Regions from separate parts of the Shewanella sp. 10N.286.48.B5 genome, predicted to be linked through region 3. Evidence: predicted binding sites of a transcription regulator. Region 3 holds the regulator's gene; each other region holds the start of a gene.
The links. Region 3 encodes MetJ, which represses methionine synthesis genes. Its sites were predicted from a motif close to TAGACGTCTAGACGTCTA; they were not measured.

Region 1 (5,300 bases), 230 kb from region 3:
CGGCTGTATCAGGCATTAAAGCAGAGGTTTCACCCAAAGTGGGCAATGATGCAGGCTTATTAAATGTAACAAGCCTGCCGGTTTTTATTAAAAATTGTAATCAAGTTTTACCCAAGCGGTTCGACCCGGCTCATTAACTTGAAATAGTGGTGAACTACCAGGAATGTCATTACCCGCTCCAGAGCGACTAACATGTTCGGCATAGGTAATATCAAATAAGTTCTCAATACCAAAACTCACTAAAATATCATCATGCTTCCAAGAGCCATTGATGGCCAATGTGCCAAAACCACTGCTTTCAGCCAGATCTTGTCCTGAGATATTACCTTGACCTATTGCGACTCTATCTTGCGCCGCAACCATCCGCCAAAATAACCCAGCGGTCCAATTTTCAGCTTCATAATTCACTGAAATACGACCCTCTAAAGGGGATATTTGCCCTAGTGGTGTATTGTCAGTGTCATTCTCACCATGGCTATAACTGACGGTGGTTTGCGCCGACCATTGATCAGTAAATGGATATAGCAGGCCTAATTCGCCGCCCCAAATCGTTGCATCAATATTGTAAGCTGCGGTCTTGGCAGTATTAGCATCAATTAAGATGTAGTCTGCCACTTTGCCGTAATAAAACGCCGTGGATATTTCAATATCGTCTTGATAAATCCAGCCAACATCAAGCTGGGTGGTTTTTTCAGCATCTAAATCAAATGCCTTAAGTGACAAATCATTATTGTCTGCCTTCATGAACTCCCAATAGTCAGGAATACGTTGGGCATGGCCGCCGCCAATATAATATTGGCTTTTATCAGTCTCAAACTCGTAGCGAACAAAGCCACTGAATAAGTCATCATCACGGCTGCCTTGCTGGGCCACATATAAACTGGTTTGCCATTGATCCATTCTTAGCCCCGTCAAGATTTTACCTTGGTTAAGCTGATAACTTGATTCAACAAATAAGCCGGTATTGATATAAGCCATGTCCTGCATAAAGGGTTTTGCTAATAAATCATCTAGGCCATTATCTTCTGCTTGATTGATGCTGCGTCCTTTGTGCTTACTGTCCATATAGTCAAGCCCGACAATGGTTTCCCATTTTTCATTGGCTGAAATATCAAACCATAAATGACCACCTGCGGTTTTTCGTCTGACATTAGTGCCTGCATTTACGCCGCGGTCAAACTGATCCATAACGTGATCGTTTTCATTACTATATAACTGAAAATCAATATTATTCAGCCAGTAAAAATCAACATCCTTTTGCAGCAGAAAGGTGACATTTTCATTATCGATCACACGAGCTTTATTGGTTCTGTCAGCGTACTCAGCCTCACCGCTTGAGCTGCCATAAGCAAGCTCAACCACGGTTGACTCGTCGGGGGTCCAACCTAAAGCAAAATTGTAATTATTACGGTCATAAAGGGATTGAATGGTGGTACCATCACCGTCTTGATAATGATCGCTTTTAGACTTATTAGCATCAAAATCAATGTAATGGGTTTCAGTACCTGCTTTTATTTCGACTAAGTAATCTTTACGGCCAAAACTGCCACCGGTTACGCTGGCGCGACCTTCAAGGCTTTTCTCACTAAAGCTATGGCGATCTTTTTCAAATAATACCGTCCCTGCGGAACCTACTGGGCCATATTTTACTGTTTGTGGGCCTTTAATCACTGTAATGGCATCATAGGCTTCTGGATAAATATAAGCTGTTGGCGGATCCATACGTCCGCCACAGGTGCCATAAACATGCTGTCCATCATCAACAATACTGATGCGTGAACCGCCCATGCCTCTTAAAGAAGGGTCGCCACCTGCGCCGCCTTTTCTGGCGATACTAAAACCGGGGATGGTTTTTAAGTAACCTGCACCGTCATAAGCGGGCAGCGGTAATCTGGGCTTTTTGGGATCGGTGACAACTTTGGCAGGATCGCGCATTAACTCCCCAGTCACCACAAGGTAGTCATCACAGCTTTTATTATCGCAGTGCTGCTTGTGTTTTTTTTCTTGGGTGGTTTCAACAGCCTGAGTGTCTGTGGGATTAGCCTCAGTGGCTTGAACGAAGGAAGTGGGTAAAAAACCTAAAGCGACAGCGATAGAAATCATCAATTTAGAGTGGTACATAAACAGTCCTATGACAAACCTATAATATTTGTGCGGACATTTATAAATTAACCAGAACAGGTTTCAACTTAAAACCAACAAACTGCGACACTATGTCACAGGCTAATTAAAGGGAGGTCAAAAATACTAAACTCTTATAAATAAAAAACCTTTTATTCAAGTAGATAAGTAGGGGTAGCAGCCCATTTGAAATAACATCGCTGCCAAATAATAAACTGAATAAATGGATTTTTGAGCCATGGCGCTTAACCATAATAAGGGTTTTACCTTAATTGAGCTCGTAGTCGTTATCATTATTCTTGCCATTCTAGCGGTAACTGCCGCACCTAAATTCATCAATTTATCAACCGATGCCAGAATTGCGGCATTAAACGGCGCAGCGATAACTCAATAAAGTCACCTCCTCAGCCAAGTACATTAACCACAACTAATAGGGAAAATGTGACTCTGCTTGCTCTATATTCAAACCCACAGACAGATAAAATCATCTGAGTTAAAACTTATCGCCGACTAATTTAAGTGGTTATTAATTATTTCAAAAAATACCCTTTTTCGGCCTTAACAAGGGTCAAAATTTAAGACACAATGGAGATAACATCCATCTAGACGGCTAAACATGAAAAAATCATTAAAACAGCGTTCATCCGATCATCACCGTGGGATCTATTTTATTGGTACAACCCCACCAAAAATCGATACTGATTTTGAATCGGTCAGTATTATCGCTGATAAATTGTTAGCTCGCCTTGATGAGATAAACTTTGATGGTTTGATCATCTACGATATTCAGGATGAAACCAGCCGCATTGATACCCCAAGGCCTTTTCCCTTTAAAGCCACTCATGATTCTGGTACTTACGCTCAGCTAATCAATCAAAAGTCAGGCAAGCCAGTTATTGCTTATAAGAGCGTTGCCGGTCTTGATGAACAGGGCTTTAGTGAGTGGTTGTCCCGCGCTTGGTATCAAAATAATGTCAGAGACTTGGTATTAGTGGGATCCCCATCGACTCAGGTTGCAAGTTCATTACCATTAAATGACGCTTACCGCGTATTAGCGGCGCACTCTCAAGCATTCTACCTTGGTGGCGTGGCCATTGCAGAGCGCCATTTAAGTAAAAAAAATGAACATATTCGCCTGTTAGGTAAATCAAACCAAGGCTGTGAATACTACATCACTCAGGCGGTGTATAACGCCCAAGCAACCATTGATATGTTAACCAGCTACGCCAAAGAATGTGCGTTAAACAATATCAAGCCTAATCGCATCATCCTGACATTTTCACCTTGCGGCAGTGCTAAAACCTTAGAATTTATCAACTGGTTAGGTGTGTCGGTACCCGAAGCTACCAGCCAGCGTATTTTGTCGGCAGAAGATCCTCTGTATGAGTCAATTAAGATTAATCACAGTAACCTGCTGAAAATTTTAGCCGCGGTTATACCGCTTAATATTCCATTAGGGCTCAATATTGAAAGTTTAACTAACCGTAAAACTGAGATTGATGCCTCGATTTTGATGTACAAACTGCTAAAGGGCACCATGGATCAAGCCTTAGCCCAAAATCAAATTGATCAATTTGTGCTAAATAAATAGTCCTCAGCGATAAAATCTTGCCCTATGGTGTTAATAGCCGCCATAAGGCAAGCTTTCAGCGTCAAGCGCCAGTAACAAATGGCTTAGCCATAAGCGCTTATATTGACTCTAAAAAATCACATAAACCACAATTAAATATTGAAAAAAACCAATAATATCAGTTATTGTTGAATTAAATATGGGGGGATAACTGTAAATTAGCAGTAATGGTTAAAGGTCAAGTGTTAGCCTATAAGTCAGCAAGGTGCTTGCTAAGTCGAAGCATTTACCAACACCGACTTGCGGCGCTAAAGGCCCTTAGTTATCTCATCAAAGCATTTCAAACAAAGGCACAGTCATCACTTAAACTTGCCTAATTTTTTACTACTTTTGCTTTAATGATAACCAGCAATGAGCTTTATTATGACTATAATAGCATTAGGTTTTGTCGACTTTTAACCTTGCGCATAAGTTCAATTTGTATCTGTTCAATTGAGGACTAACTATGGATAGCCAAAAACTCAATACACTACTTGCCACAGTGACTGACAATGCCATTAATGCATATTGTCAATTCGGTGAAGAAATGCTGGTAGAAATTAATCGCTGGATTTCAAAGCCCGAGCAAAGTCGTTTTTTAAATGGCAATTCGCTGGACTTATTAATCAATAATCACCGCAACCACCTTGGGTTTATCTCCCAGGTTATTGAATCCCGTGATGGAACCGCTTTAGTGAAAGCACTTCCCTGGGTCTATCAGGCTTATCATTCTCAAGGGGTGCCATTTCTCTACTTTAAAGAAGAACTAGAAAAATGGCAGCAATTGATTTTAAAGACAATTCCACCAATTGAGGCTGCACAATTAGTGCAAATATACGATTGGATGCTTAGGGCCCATGATGAGTGCTGTAGCCTAATAAAAGGCAACCGAGAAGAAGAGTTTATTGCAATGGATAACCCCTTTCTCCACTATATTATTACAGGTGATCACCGTAACGCCTACAGCTATGCATTCAATAAAGTCACTACATGGGAAGACTTTGAGCGTTTTTTTAATAATGAGGCTCAGCCCGCTCTCTATCAAATAGGTTTGCTTTGGCAAAATGGTGACGTATCAGTATCCACCGAACATTTAGCCACAGCCATTACCAATCGTGTGCTCACTGGGCTGCTAATGCACCTAGACCTTCCAGAAATAACTAAACCAAAGATATTGGTAACTTGCGCGGCATCTGAACAACACCAAATTGGCTCATGGATGGTTGCCACAGCGTTAGAAGCAAATGAATGGGATACAACCTATCTTGGTGCCGACGCACCTAAAGATGCCATTCTTGATTATATTACAAATGAGTCACCTAAAGCCGTAATCATCAGCGTTACCATGCCTTACAATATCAAAAGGGCTCGAGAGCTCCTCCAAGAAATCGACGCCTTATACCCAAATATTAAAACCATTGTAGGCGGTCAAGCGCTGTCTTTTTTCCATGAACCGCAAGAAGTGCTTAAAGCCGATTTCATCACCAGCGATTACAAAGAAGCGATTCAAAAGCTCAACACCTGGTTAGCTTAATGAATATCCCCAGTGAACTTGCAATAGATATCGCAG
Region 2 (5,300 bases), 3.2 Mb from region 3:
ATTGTGTGGCATCAATGGCTGTCATTTATCGCCCTGCCCGTGGTTTGATTGGCCATGTTTTTGTTCAGAGCTTGGATATGCGTTTTGCTGCGAGCTTTGACAAGTGTTTTGATTAGCATTGTCATAATGACTTTGATAACCATAAAAGTAGGTAATTAACGGTTTACCGTGCTGTGGGTGACTTGATATTTGGCAGCAAACATCAAACACGTTCCCCAAAATGGTTTCTGTTAATACTTCATCAGGTAAACCTTGAGCGATGCACTTTCCTTGATCAAGTAACAGCAATCTATCGCACATTGCGCTGGCTAAATTAAGATCGTGAATAGAGGCAATCACGCTAATGCCAAGTTGCCTAACCAACTCAAGAATTTGGATTTGATAGCGAATATCTAAATGATTAGTCGGCTCATCAAGGATCAATAACTGCGGCTTTTGCACGATAGCCCGTGCAATTAATGCCCGCTGTTTTTCACCGCCAGATAACTGCTCATATTGCTGCAAGGCTTTGTGCTCAAGACCCACTTTAGCCAGCGCCTTGGCAATATCATCTGCATCTGCTTGGGTATTGGTTTCAAAAAGGCCTTTATGGGGCGTTAAGCCCATAGAAACCAGTTGATGGGTGGTCATATCAAAATAATGGGGTGACTCTTGCTGCACAACGGCAACCTTAGTGGCCAATTGTTTATGAGAAAAACCATTAATATTGTCGCCAAATAAGCTGATTTTGCCAGCATCAGGGGTGATATAGCGATACAAGCAGCGCAGTAAGCTGGATTTACCCGCACCATTAGGGCCAATAAGCCCTAGCATTTCACCACGTTGCAAGGCAAAACTGACTTGAGAAAGGATCTCATTGTCTGCAACTGACCAGCTTAGCTGATCAACTGTTAATGCCGCAGTAGTCAAGATACTACCCCTGCGGTTATCCAAGAGGCATGTTTAGCCACATCTGGGGTTTTAATACTGATCACGATACAAACTCCGCCTGAGTTACCCGCTCAAGTTGTTGTTAGGTGCTGCTAATTCAGCAAGAAAAACTAAGCTAGGTATCTGACTTAATGGCATTCATTAATCACTTATCTTACAAGTGATGAGATGCTATTTTACAGTTGCGGGTACAGTTCGAGCTAAACAGCATTTAGGCTAGTTCTCGATTCCCTACTCATTTAGCGAACCGCTTGATACTGGTGTTGCTTAAAGCATTTCACACAAGCACTCAACTGCAGCTAAATTGACTTAATTTGAAATTTTATTGCACTTAATAAATGCGGCTTATATTGTACGGTATATCTGCCTAAGTGAAGTTAGTTTTTTCTGCTAATTTTAGGCTAAAACTAATTATTCCAGTTTAAACGATAGACGGCTTTAGTCGATTTATCATCAGCTTCAGGCCAAAACACATCAATGGTTACCGTCGCGGCATAATCTATATTCAGTTGTCCATATAGCCCTTTACAGCGCTCAAGCCCTAACACCAAAGCGATAATATGACGGATAACTCCACCGTGAGTCACTACCAGAGCAGTGGCTGATGCTGTTGCCTTAGCACTATTAGCCTCAGCAGTATGAGCTTCAGCCAAGTTGTAAGCTTGCAAGGTTATTTGCGCAAAAGCCTGCGCCACCCTTTGTTCAAATTCAGCCATGGGCTCAGCTTGGGGCGCGCCATGCTCCCAAGGGTTATCCCAATAGGCATCTAACGCTTTAGCGCTATGCTGATAAAGCTCTGCAAAGCTTTTTCCGTCCCACAAGCCAAAATCAATTTCCTGTAATTGAGACATTATCTCAACCTGTAAAGCTAAATCAGCACTCACTTGGTTTAACTGCTGCGCTAATTCAGCGGCAAACGCATGGCAGCGCACCAAAGGCGAACTGTATAGCTGCAGTGATGGCAAACAACCTAATAGCCCTAGCTTAGCCGCACTCTGGTGCATGTTCGTTAGCCCCAAATCAGTTAGCGCCACATCGGTTTTACCCCGCAAAATACTGTCGCCCTCACATTGGCCATGGCGTAACAATATTATCTTAGCTTGCTTCATCTAAGGAGACTCCATCGGCCGTTTCAATTGGCTTATGTTTTTAGTGTGAGCAATGGGCTTGCTCTTACAATCTATTTAAACGTATTATGGACGTCTATACGTTTAAATGTCCAAACAAAATATTTTAAGATGAATTTTATTACAGGGGATTTCGCATTATTCTGCCCTATAAAAGCATAAATAAAGGTATGCTTATTTCATCTAAAACCGTTAACACAATCCACTAACTACTTAAGTTAGCGTGTTATTTAACGCTCGATTAAGTGATTAGCATAAAAGCAATTAAGGTAATACGTTATGGCGAAGTCGACTTCCTACAGTCAGGTACTTGAACAACTTACAAATACGCTAAAACAGCGCATAGTTATCCTCGATGGTGCCATGGGCACAATGATTCAAGACTACAAACTGGAAGAAGCCGACTATCGTGGTGAGCGTTTTAAAGACTGGCACTGTGACGTAAAAGGCAACAACGACATGTTGGTGCTAAGCCAACGCCAAATCATTAAAGATATCCACACTGAATACCTGTTAGCGGGTGCTGACATTATTGAAACCAATACCTTTAATGCCACCACGATTGCTATGGCCGATTACGACATGCAGTCGTTGTCAGCAGAAATTAACCTTGAAGGCGCCAAAGTTGCCCGTGAAGCCGCTGATGACGTTACTGCGCAAACGGGTATTAAACGCTATGTTGCAGGGGTGCTTGGGCCAACCAACCGCACTTGCTCTATCAGCCCAGATGTAAACGACCCCAGTTTTCGTAATATCACTTTTGATCAATTAGTCGAAGCCTATGTTGAATCAACCCGTGCATTAATTGATGGCGGCGCAGATATCATCATGGTCGAAACCATCTTTGATACCCTCAACGCCAAAGCCGCATTATTTGCCATCGAATTAGTGTTTGATCAAATTGGTGATCGGCTACCTGTAATGATTTCAGGCACCATTACTGATGCTTCAGGTCGTACCCTAACAGGGCAAACCACCGAAGGCTTTTACAACTCACTGCGCCATATCAAACCATTATCCATTGGCCTTAACTGCGCCCTTGGCCCAAAAGAGTTGCGTCCCTACGTTGAAGAGTTATCACGGATTGCAGAATGTTATGTTTCTGCCCACCCTAACGCTGGCTTACCTAATGAGTTTGGTGGTTACGATGAAACCCCAGAAGAAATGGCCGAAGTGATCAGTGATTGGGCACGGGAAGGCATGCTCAATATTGTGGGTGGCTGTTGTGGTAGTACACCCGCGCACATTAGCGTTATTCGCGATGCCGTTATCAGCCATGAGCCACGTGTCATACCTGATATTCCCGTTGCCTGTCGCTTATCAGGGCTTGAGCCATTAACCATTGATGGCAACTCATTATTTGTTAACGTCGGCGAGCGCGCCAACGTCACAGGTTCAGCCAAGTTCCTGCGCTTAATCAAAGAAGAAAAGTTTGAAGAAGCCCTAGATGTCGTGCGCGAGCAAGTTGAAAACGGCGCACAAATCATCGATGTCAACATGGATGAAGGTATGCTTGATGGCGCAGAGTCGATGAAAAAGTTCTTGAACTTAATCGCCTCAGAGCCTGATATTTCTCGGGTGCCTATCATGATCGACTCATCAAAATGGGACGTGATTGAAGCTGGCCTTAAATGCGTTCAAGGCAAGTCGATTGTTAACTCCATTTCGATGAAAGAAGGTGAACAAGCCTTTATTCAGCAAGCCACCTTAGTGAAACGCTATGGCGCAGCCGCTATTGTGATGGCATTTGATGAAGATGGCCAAGCCGATACCCGCGCCCGTAAAACCGAAATCTGTACCCGCGCCTATCGCATACTGGTTGATGTGGTTGGCTTTGCCCCAGAAGACATCATTTTCGACCCGAATATATTTGCCATTGCCACCGGCATTGACGAGCACGATAACTACGCCGTCGATTTTATTGAGTCCATTAAAGACATTAAAGCCACTCTACCCCATGCAATGATTTCTGGCGGTGTGTCAAACGTCTCGTTCTCGTTTCGTGGTAACAACCCAGTCCGCGAAGCCATTCATGCGGTGTTTTTATACCACGCGATTCAAGCGGGCATGGACATGGGTATCGTTAACGCAGGTCAGTTAGCCATATTTGATGACATCGACAAAGACTTAAAAGAAAAAGTCGAAAATGTGGTACTGAATTTACCTTGCCCCGTTGCCGACTCAAGCAATACTGAGCAACTACTAGATGTTGCTGAGCGTTTTCGTGGTGACGGCAAACAAGTGGCTAAAAAGGAAGACTTAGCTTGGCGTAGTCTGCCCGTTAATGAGCGCTTATCCCACGCCTTAGTGAAAGGCATTACTGAGTTTATCGACCAAGACACCGAAGAAGCGCGCGCCGCTGCCACCCGCCCACTTGATGTGATTGAAGGGCCATTAATGGATGGGATGAATGTGGTCGGTGACTTATTTGGCTCAGGCAAAATGTTTCTGCCGCAAGTCGTTAAATCGGCTAGGGTAATGAAAAAAGCCGTGGCTTATTTAAACCCATACATTGAAGCGGAAAAAGTTGAAGGTCAATCAAACGGTAAAATTTTAATGGTTACCGTAAAAGGTGACGTGCACGATATCGGTAAAAACATTGTCGGCGTGGTGCTAGCCTGTAACGGCTTTGAAGTGTTCGACCTAGGCGTCATGGTGTCAGTTGAAAAAATCCTCGAAGCCGTAAAAGAGCACAATATTGATATTATTGGTATGTCAGGGCTTATTACCCCAAGCCTTGATGAAATGGTACATAACGTCAAAACCTTCCACCGAGAAGGGTTAACCATTCCGGCGATTATTGGTGGTGCAACCTGCTCGAAAATTCATACCGCAGTAAAAATTGCCCCACATTATCCACATGGTGCAATTTACATTGCCGATGCCTCGCGCGCAGTGCCTATGGTGTCAAAACTGGTAAATAACGACACTCGCCAGCCCACCATTGATGCAACCTATGCTGAATACGACATCATGCGTGAAAAGCGGTTATCACAAACCAAACGCAAAACCATAGTGTCAATTGACGCTGCCCGTGAAAACCGCTGTAAACACGATTGGGATAACTACACCCCATTTAAACCGAACAAATTGGGCCGCCAAGTATTTGATGATTACCCACTAGAAGATCTAGTGGATCGCATCGATTGGACGCCGTTTTTCAGAAGCTGGGAGCTGCATGGTCACTTCCCTGAAATTTTAGATGATAAAATTGTCGGTGAAGAAGCCCGTAAGCTCTATGCC
Region 3 (5,300 bases):
CTCATCTAGCCGTATCGGCGCAAGTTTTATTAATCCCGCTTTACTGGCTATTTACGCCCCAAAAACCAATGAGTTCTCCTTACTGTTACCGGTTGTGGCTGCTGAAGTGGATGATAGCGACAATATGCTTGATAAGTTTGACTCACTACAAGACAGTTTTGATGACTTAGAAACGGCCATAAACGGCAATGATACTGATGATATTGCTGGTTTTCGTGATGATTTAGTTATTAATTTAAATGCCCTCAACGGCACTAACGCCTCGGTATCAGCCGCAATTGGCGCAGCATTAGTATTGCCAACTCAAACCGTGCCAATGGCGCTATTTTACAAAAGTCATCTTGACGCTATGGGCGTTGCTGATATTGCTCAAGGTGATATTGATATGCTGACTAATCTCGATCCCGCCAACCCTCCTGCAGATCTCACTGACTTAGACTCTCAAGGCATTGTATTAGCCGCCGGAGTCACAGATTTTGGGGTGGCGTTAAGCTTTCCACTATCTATAGTTAACATGCCTGTAAAAGTTGGGATTTCACCTAAGTTTCAACGCATTGATACCTATCATTACAGTGCCAGTGCCAATAACTTTGATGTCGATGATTTTGATGATGATAAATATCGAAATGATGACAGCTTATTTAACCTTGATCTTGGGGTGGCTATTGAGCCAACAGAAAGCTTAACCTTAGGGCTGTCTGCTCGTAATTTATTCAGTAAAAAAATAACCACAGTTGAAGCTCAAGGACGGACATTTGAATACCAAATTGAGCCGTTAGTCACAGTGGGAGCTGCTTATGATTGGTCCAGAGTCACCTTAACCACGGATATTGATCTGGTGGAGCAAAGCCGTTTTAGCGAGTTTGATGCGGTGCAGTATTGGCGAGTGGGCGGTGAAGTTAAAGCCACTGACTGGCTGTTTTTACGCATGGGCTACCGCCATGACTTAAAAGATAATAGCGTAGATATTTACTCTTTCGGCACCGGCTTTGCCATCGGCCAAGCCTTTAAGCTGGATATGAGCGGCAGCTATGGTGATGATGCCATTGGCGCTGTGCTGCAAACTTCTTATCACTTTTAAGCGTTATCATTTTTAGCTGTCATCATTGTTGCATTTATATCTGCCACAAAAAGATGATCGACTAGCCTGCTGATAATTCAATTAACGACTTAAGGGTTAGCAATAATGCACTTAAGCTACATAACACCATAGTGGCGATGCGAGTCTTATTTTTATCAACCTTATTGGTTAGCTTTCCTGCGGCAATATTTCCGAGTATGACAGATGGCAATAGCATCAATGACAACCACAGATGCTTTTCTTCCACTAAGCCTGCAAGCATTAAAATAATCAGTGCGATCATTGAGCTGAAAACAAAAAAGATCGATAGCGCGGCTCTAAACTGCGGCGCATCTTTACCGGCTAATAAAATCGCTAATGGTGGCCCACCAATGGCGGCAATATTTCCAAATACCCCCGACAAGACACCTGCAATAAATAGCGAAAGCCGATTTACTGGCGCTGTGATCTTAAAAATACTCAGCAACACCGCTGCGCCGACAATAAAGGCAATGGCTAACCCCAGTACTGCTTGGGGGGCAAACAGTAATAAACCTGCGCCCATAAAGCCACCAGGTATTCGCCCCAGCAGCGCATATTGCAGCCCATTAAACTCCAGTTGAGTACGTTCACGCAATAAGGTCAATAAGGCGATGGAAAAACCCATCATAATCACAGGGGCTGGGACTAATTGTGGGTCGATGATATAGAGAAGTGGACTGGCAACAACCGCAAGCCCAAAACCGATAAGGCCTTGGGTTAATGCGCCTATAAAAATGATAACCGATGCAAGCATCAAGGTCTGCGGATCGATAAATTCCATTGTCGACTCTTTAGGCGCAATACTGCAACTCACTCTCAGCTTGAGAGCTCGATACGTTAAATGACGAGCAGTGTTTGATTAATTGAGTAGGCTTATGCTTTAGCGCAAGTACTTTAGCGCAAGTACTTCAGCGCTAGTCGCTAGCTTGACTTAATCAAGATCTTCCCACTCAATTCCCATGGCATCCATCAAAGCTTTTGCTTCAGATGGGATGCTATCAGGCCCTTCTTTTGATAAGTCACCGTCATTTGGCAGTGGTTGTCCAGTGTAGGCATGCAAAAATGCTTCACACAGTAGTTCACTATTGGTTGCATGACGTAAGTTATTAACCTGGCGGCGGGTACGTTCATCAGTCAATACTTTTAAAACTTTTAAAGGTATGGATACCGTGATTTTTTTAACTTGTTCATTTTTTTTGCCATGTTCGGCATATGGGCTGATATAGTCGCCATTCCATTCAGTCATTAACTCACCTTTATACGATAGATTCGTGGCAGATTTTAACCGCTAAATAATAACAGTCAAATTATTGCGGTTATTCTATAACGAATGGAAATAGATTTCTTTATGTTTAGACGTCTAAACGGCTGATTTGTATTGACGATGTGACTTAGCTTAGGTACATTTAGCCATCTAGACATCTCTTTAGTGTGTATTCTTTAGGAGTTTACAATGAGCAAACATCGCGCAGCTACGCTAGCAGTACGCCAAGGTATCGAGTCTGATACCCAATACGGCGCTGTAGTCCCGCCGATTTATCTATCAACAAACTATTCTTTTGATGGCCATAAAAACCCTAGAGAGTTTGATTATAGTCGTTCAGGAAACCCGACGCGCTGCGTGTTAGGTGAAGCCATTGCCAAACTTGAACATGGCGCTACTGGGGTGGTTACTTGTACCGGTATGGCTGCGATTACCTTGGTCACTAGTTTATTAGGCCCCGATGATTTACTGATTGTGCCTCACGATTGTTATGGCGGTAGTTACCGTTTGTTCACAAATCTTGCCAACAAAGGCCAATTTAAATTACTGGTGATTGATCAAACAGATGAGCAAGCACTCAGTGATGCGATTGCTCAGAAACCTAAAATGGTGTGGTTAGAAACGCCGTCAAACCCATTATTACGTGTTGTTGATATCAAAGCTATTGCTGAGCAAAGCCATAAAGTCGATGCCTTAGTTGTGGTTGATAACACCTTTTTATCGCCAATTTTGCAACAGCCATTAGAGCTAGGCGCTGATATCGTCATGCATTCCACCACCAAATATATCAATGGTCATAGTGACGTTGTAGGTGGCGCTGTGGTGGCAAAAGACCCTGAACTGGGTGAGTTACTACACTGGTGGTCAAACACCTTAGGGCTAACAGGCTCGGCTTTTGATAGTTACCTAACCTTACGTGGCATTCGTACTTTAGCTGTACGTATTCGCGAGCATCAAAAAAATGCTGAGCAAGTTATTGACGTACTTCAGGCCAGCAATCTTGTCGAAAAAGTGTATTATCCAGGCTTAAAAGACCACCCAGGTCACGATATTGCAGCTAAGCAACAACAAGGCTTCGGCGCTATGTTAAGTTTCGAACTTAAAGGTGGTGAAGCAGAAGTGGTCGCCTTTTTAAATGCACTGTCTATTTTCAGTGTTGCTGAAAGCTTAGGCGGAGTGGAAAGCTTAGTTGCCGTACCTGCAACCATGACCCATAGAGCAATGGCGCCTGCAGCACGGTATGAAGCTGGCATTAAAGATACTTTACTGCGACTATCTGTCGGGATTGAAGATGCTGAAGACTTGGTTGCCGATATTGAAGTAGGCTTAGCTGCTGTCGCTGCGCTTTAAGTTAATCTCCCTTGGCTATATTCATGTAGTCAGGCTGGTATATGTTGTTTAAGGAGTGAAAAATGGCCCGCAGTCATTTACATAAATTTGGTGGTTCAAGTCTTGCTGATGCAGATTGCTATCGCCGCGTTGCCCATATTTTACTGACTCATGGCAACAGTGATGATTTAGTCGTTGTTTCAGCTGCGGGTAAAAGTACTAACTTTTTATATAAATTACTCTCCTTAAGAGAAAACGGTGACTTGTGGCAAGAAGAGCTACAAGTACTGGTGAGCTATCAGCAAAACCTGATTGAGCAACTTCTCTCAAACGAACAAGCGCGCGATTTACGTGAGCGCCTATCAACCGATAAATCGCAATTAGTCAGTTTATTGTCCCTTGAAGAGCGCAATGAATTTCAGCTCAATCATGTATTAAGCTTTGGTGAGCGTTGGTCAGCACGATTAATGGCAGCCTTATTAAGAGAGTCTGGCGTTGCTGCCGCGAATATTGATGCCTGCTCACTGCTGGTGGCTGATGAAGGGCCTGTGCCGAATATTCGTCTTGATGAGTCCCGCGAAAAAGTCCAAAAGCTGCTGGATGCTAATCCAAATACACGCTTAGTGATCACCGGCTTTATCTGCGCCAACAGTAAAGGGGATACATTATTACTTGGCCGCAATGGCTCAGATTACAGCGCCACCTTAATTGCCAGCTTAGCGGACATTGAACGAGTGACTATTTGGACCGATGTTGAAGGGGTATTTAACGCTGATCCGAATAAAATTAATGATGCCAAATTACTTGAAAGCATGTCACTTGCTGAAGCCGATCGTTTAGCTAAACTCGGCTCGCCAGTACTGCACAGCCGAACTTTACAGCCCTTATTTGATACTAATGTTAGTCTCGCGGTGCGCTCAAGTTACGCATCACATACTGACTTTACCCTTATTGCGCCCCAAAGTTCGTCAGCTAGCGCTCCAGTGGTTACCAGTTTAAATGAAGTGGTGCTGTTTCGCTTTAAGCAGCAAGCGCTAATTCAAACCACACTCAAATTACTTGAGCAAGCCGGTATTGCGCCGCTAGCATATTGGTGCTCTGCCCATCATAAAGTTGAACTGGCATTCACTGCTGAAAACCAAAAGCAGGTACAAGCGTTACTGGAGCTACATAGTCATGAGCTATTAATTAGCGATATCCATGCTCATACTGATTTAGGTTTAGTCGCTTTGGTTAGTGCTGATGCAGAGCACTACCGCCGCAGCTTTGCCCGATTATTAAGTCGCGATGCCAAACCCCTGTATCAAGATGGTTTGAGTTTAGTGACCTTAGTGCCTAAATCTCAGGTTAATTTACTCACCCAAAAAGTACACCGACGCTGCGCAGGCCCGCGATTGCGTATTGGGGTATTATTGCTTGGGGTCGGTAATATTGGTGAAGCCTGGATTGATTTATTTCAGCGCTCATCCACCATGCTTAACCGTGAACTAGAAGCCAATGTGCAACTTGTGGGTTTAGTGAGTTCAAAAGAGGCGCTCATTTGCCAGCAAGGAATAGATGCCAATAACTGGCAAGATGACTTTGATACCACAGCAACAACATGGG

Region 1: BCU57_RS12940 (methylenetetrahydrofolate reductase) is a predicted target of MetJ. The motif match lies at 2,717-2,734, and genes of this name have one in related genera.
Region 2: metH (methionine synthase) is a predicted target of MetJ. The motif match lies at 2,127-2,144, and genes of this name have one in related genera.

Annotation. Positions count from the first base shown of each region.
Region 1 is NZ_MCVG02000001.1:3,012,458-3,017,757, forward strand. Features, by position in the region: gene BCU57_RS12930 (TonB-dependent copper receptor) at 88-2,121, opposite strand; partial or broken gene BCU57_RS12935 (type IV pilin protein) at 2,360-2,497, shown strand; gene BCU57_RS12940 (methylenetetrahydrofolate reductase) at 2,738-3,712, shown strand; gene BCU57_RS12945 (B12-binding domain-containing protein) at 4,197-5,264, shown strand; gene BCU57_RS12950 (GGDEF domain-containing protein) at 5,264-5,300, shown strand, end outside.
Region 2 is NZ_MCVG02000001.1:69,532-74,831, reverse strand. Features, by position in the region: gene BCU57_RS00345 (iron ABC transporter permease) at 1-25, opposite strand, end outside; gene BCU57_RS00340 (ABC transporter ATP-binding protein) at 22-909, opposite strand; cobalamin riboswitch at 1,027-1,199, opposite strand; gene BCU57_RS00335 (histidine phosphatase family protein) at 1,338-2,039, opposite strand; gene metH (methionine synthase) at 2,337-5,300, shown strand, end outside.
Region 3 is NZ_MCVG02000001.1:3,238,113-3,243,412, reverse strand. Features, by position in the region: gene BCU57_RS13870 (conjugal transfer protein TraF) at 1-1,081, shown strand, start outside; gene BCU57_RS13865 (sulfite exporter TauE/SafE family protein) at 1,143-1,883, opposite strand; gene metJ (met regulon transcriptional regulator MetJ) at 2,034-2,348, opposite strand; gene metB (cystathionine gamma-synthase) at 2,556-3,716, shown strand; gene BCU57_RS13850 (bifunctional aspartate kinase/homoserine dehydrogenase II) at 3,779-5,300, shown strand, end outside.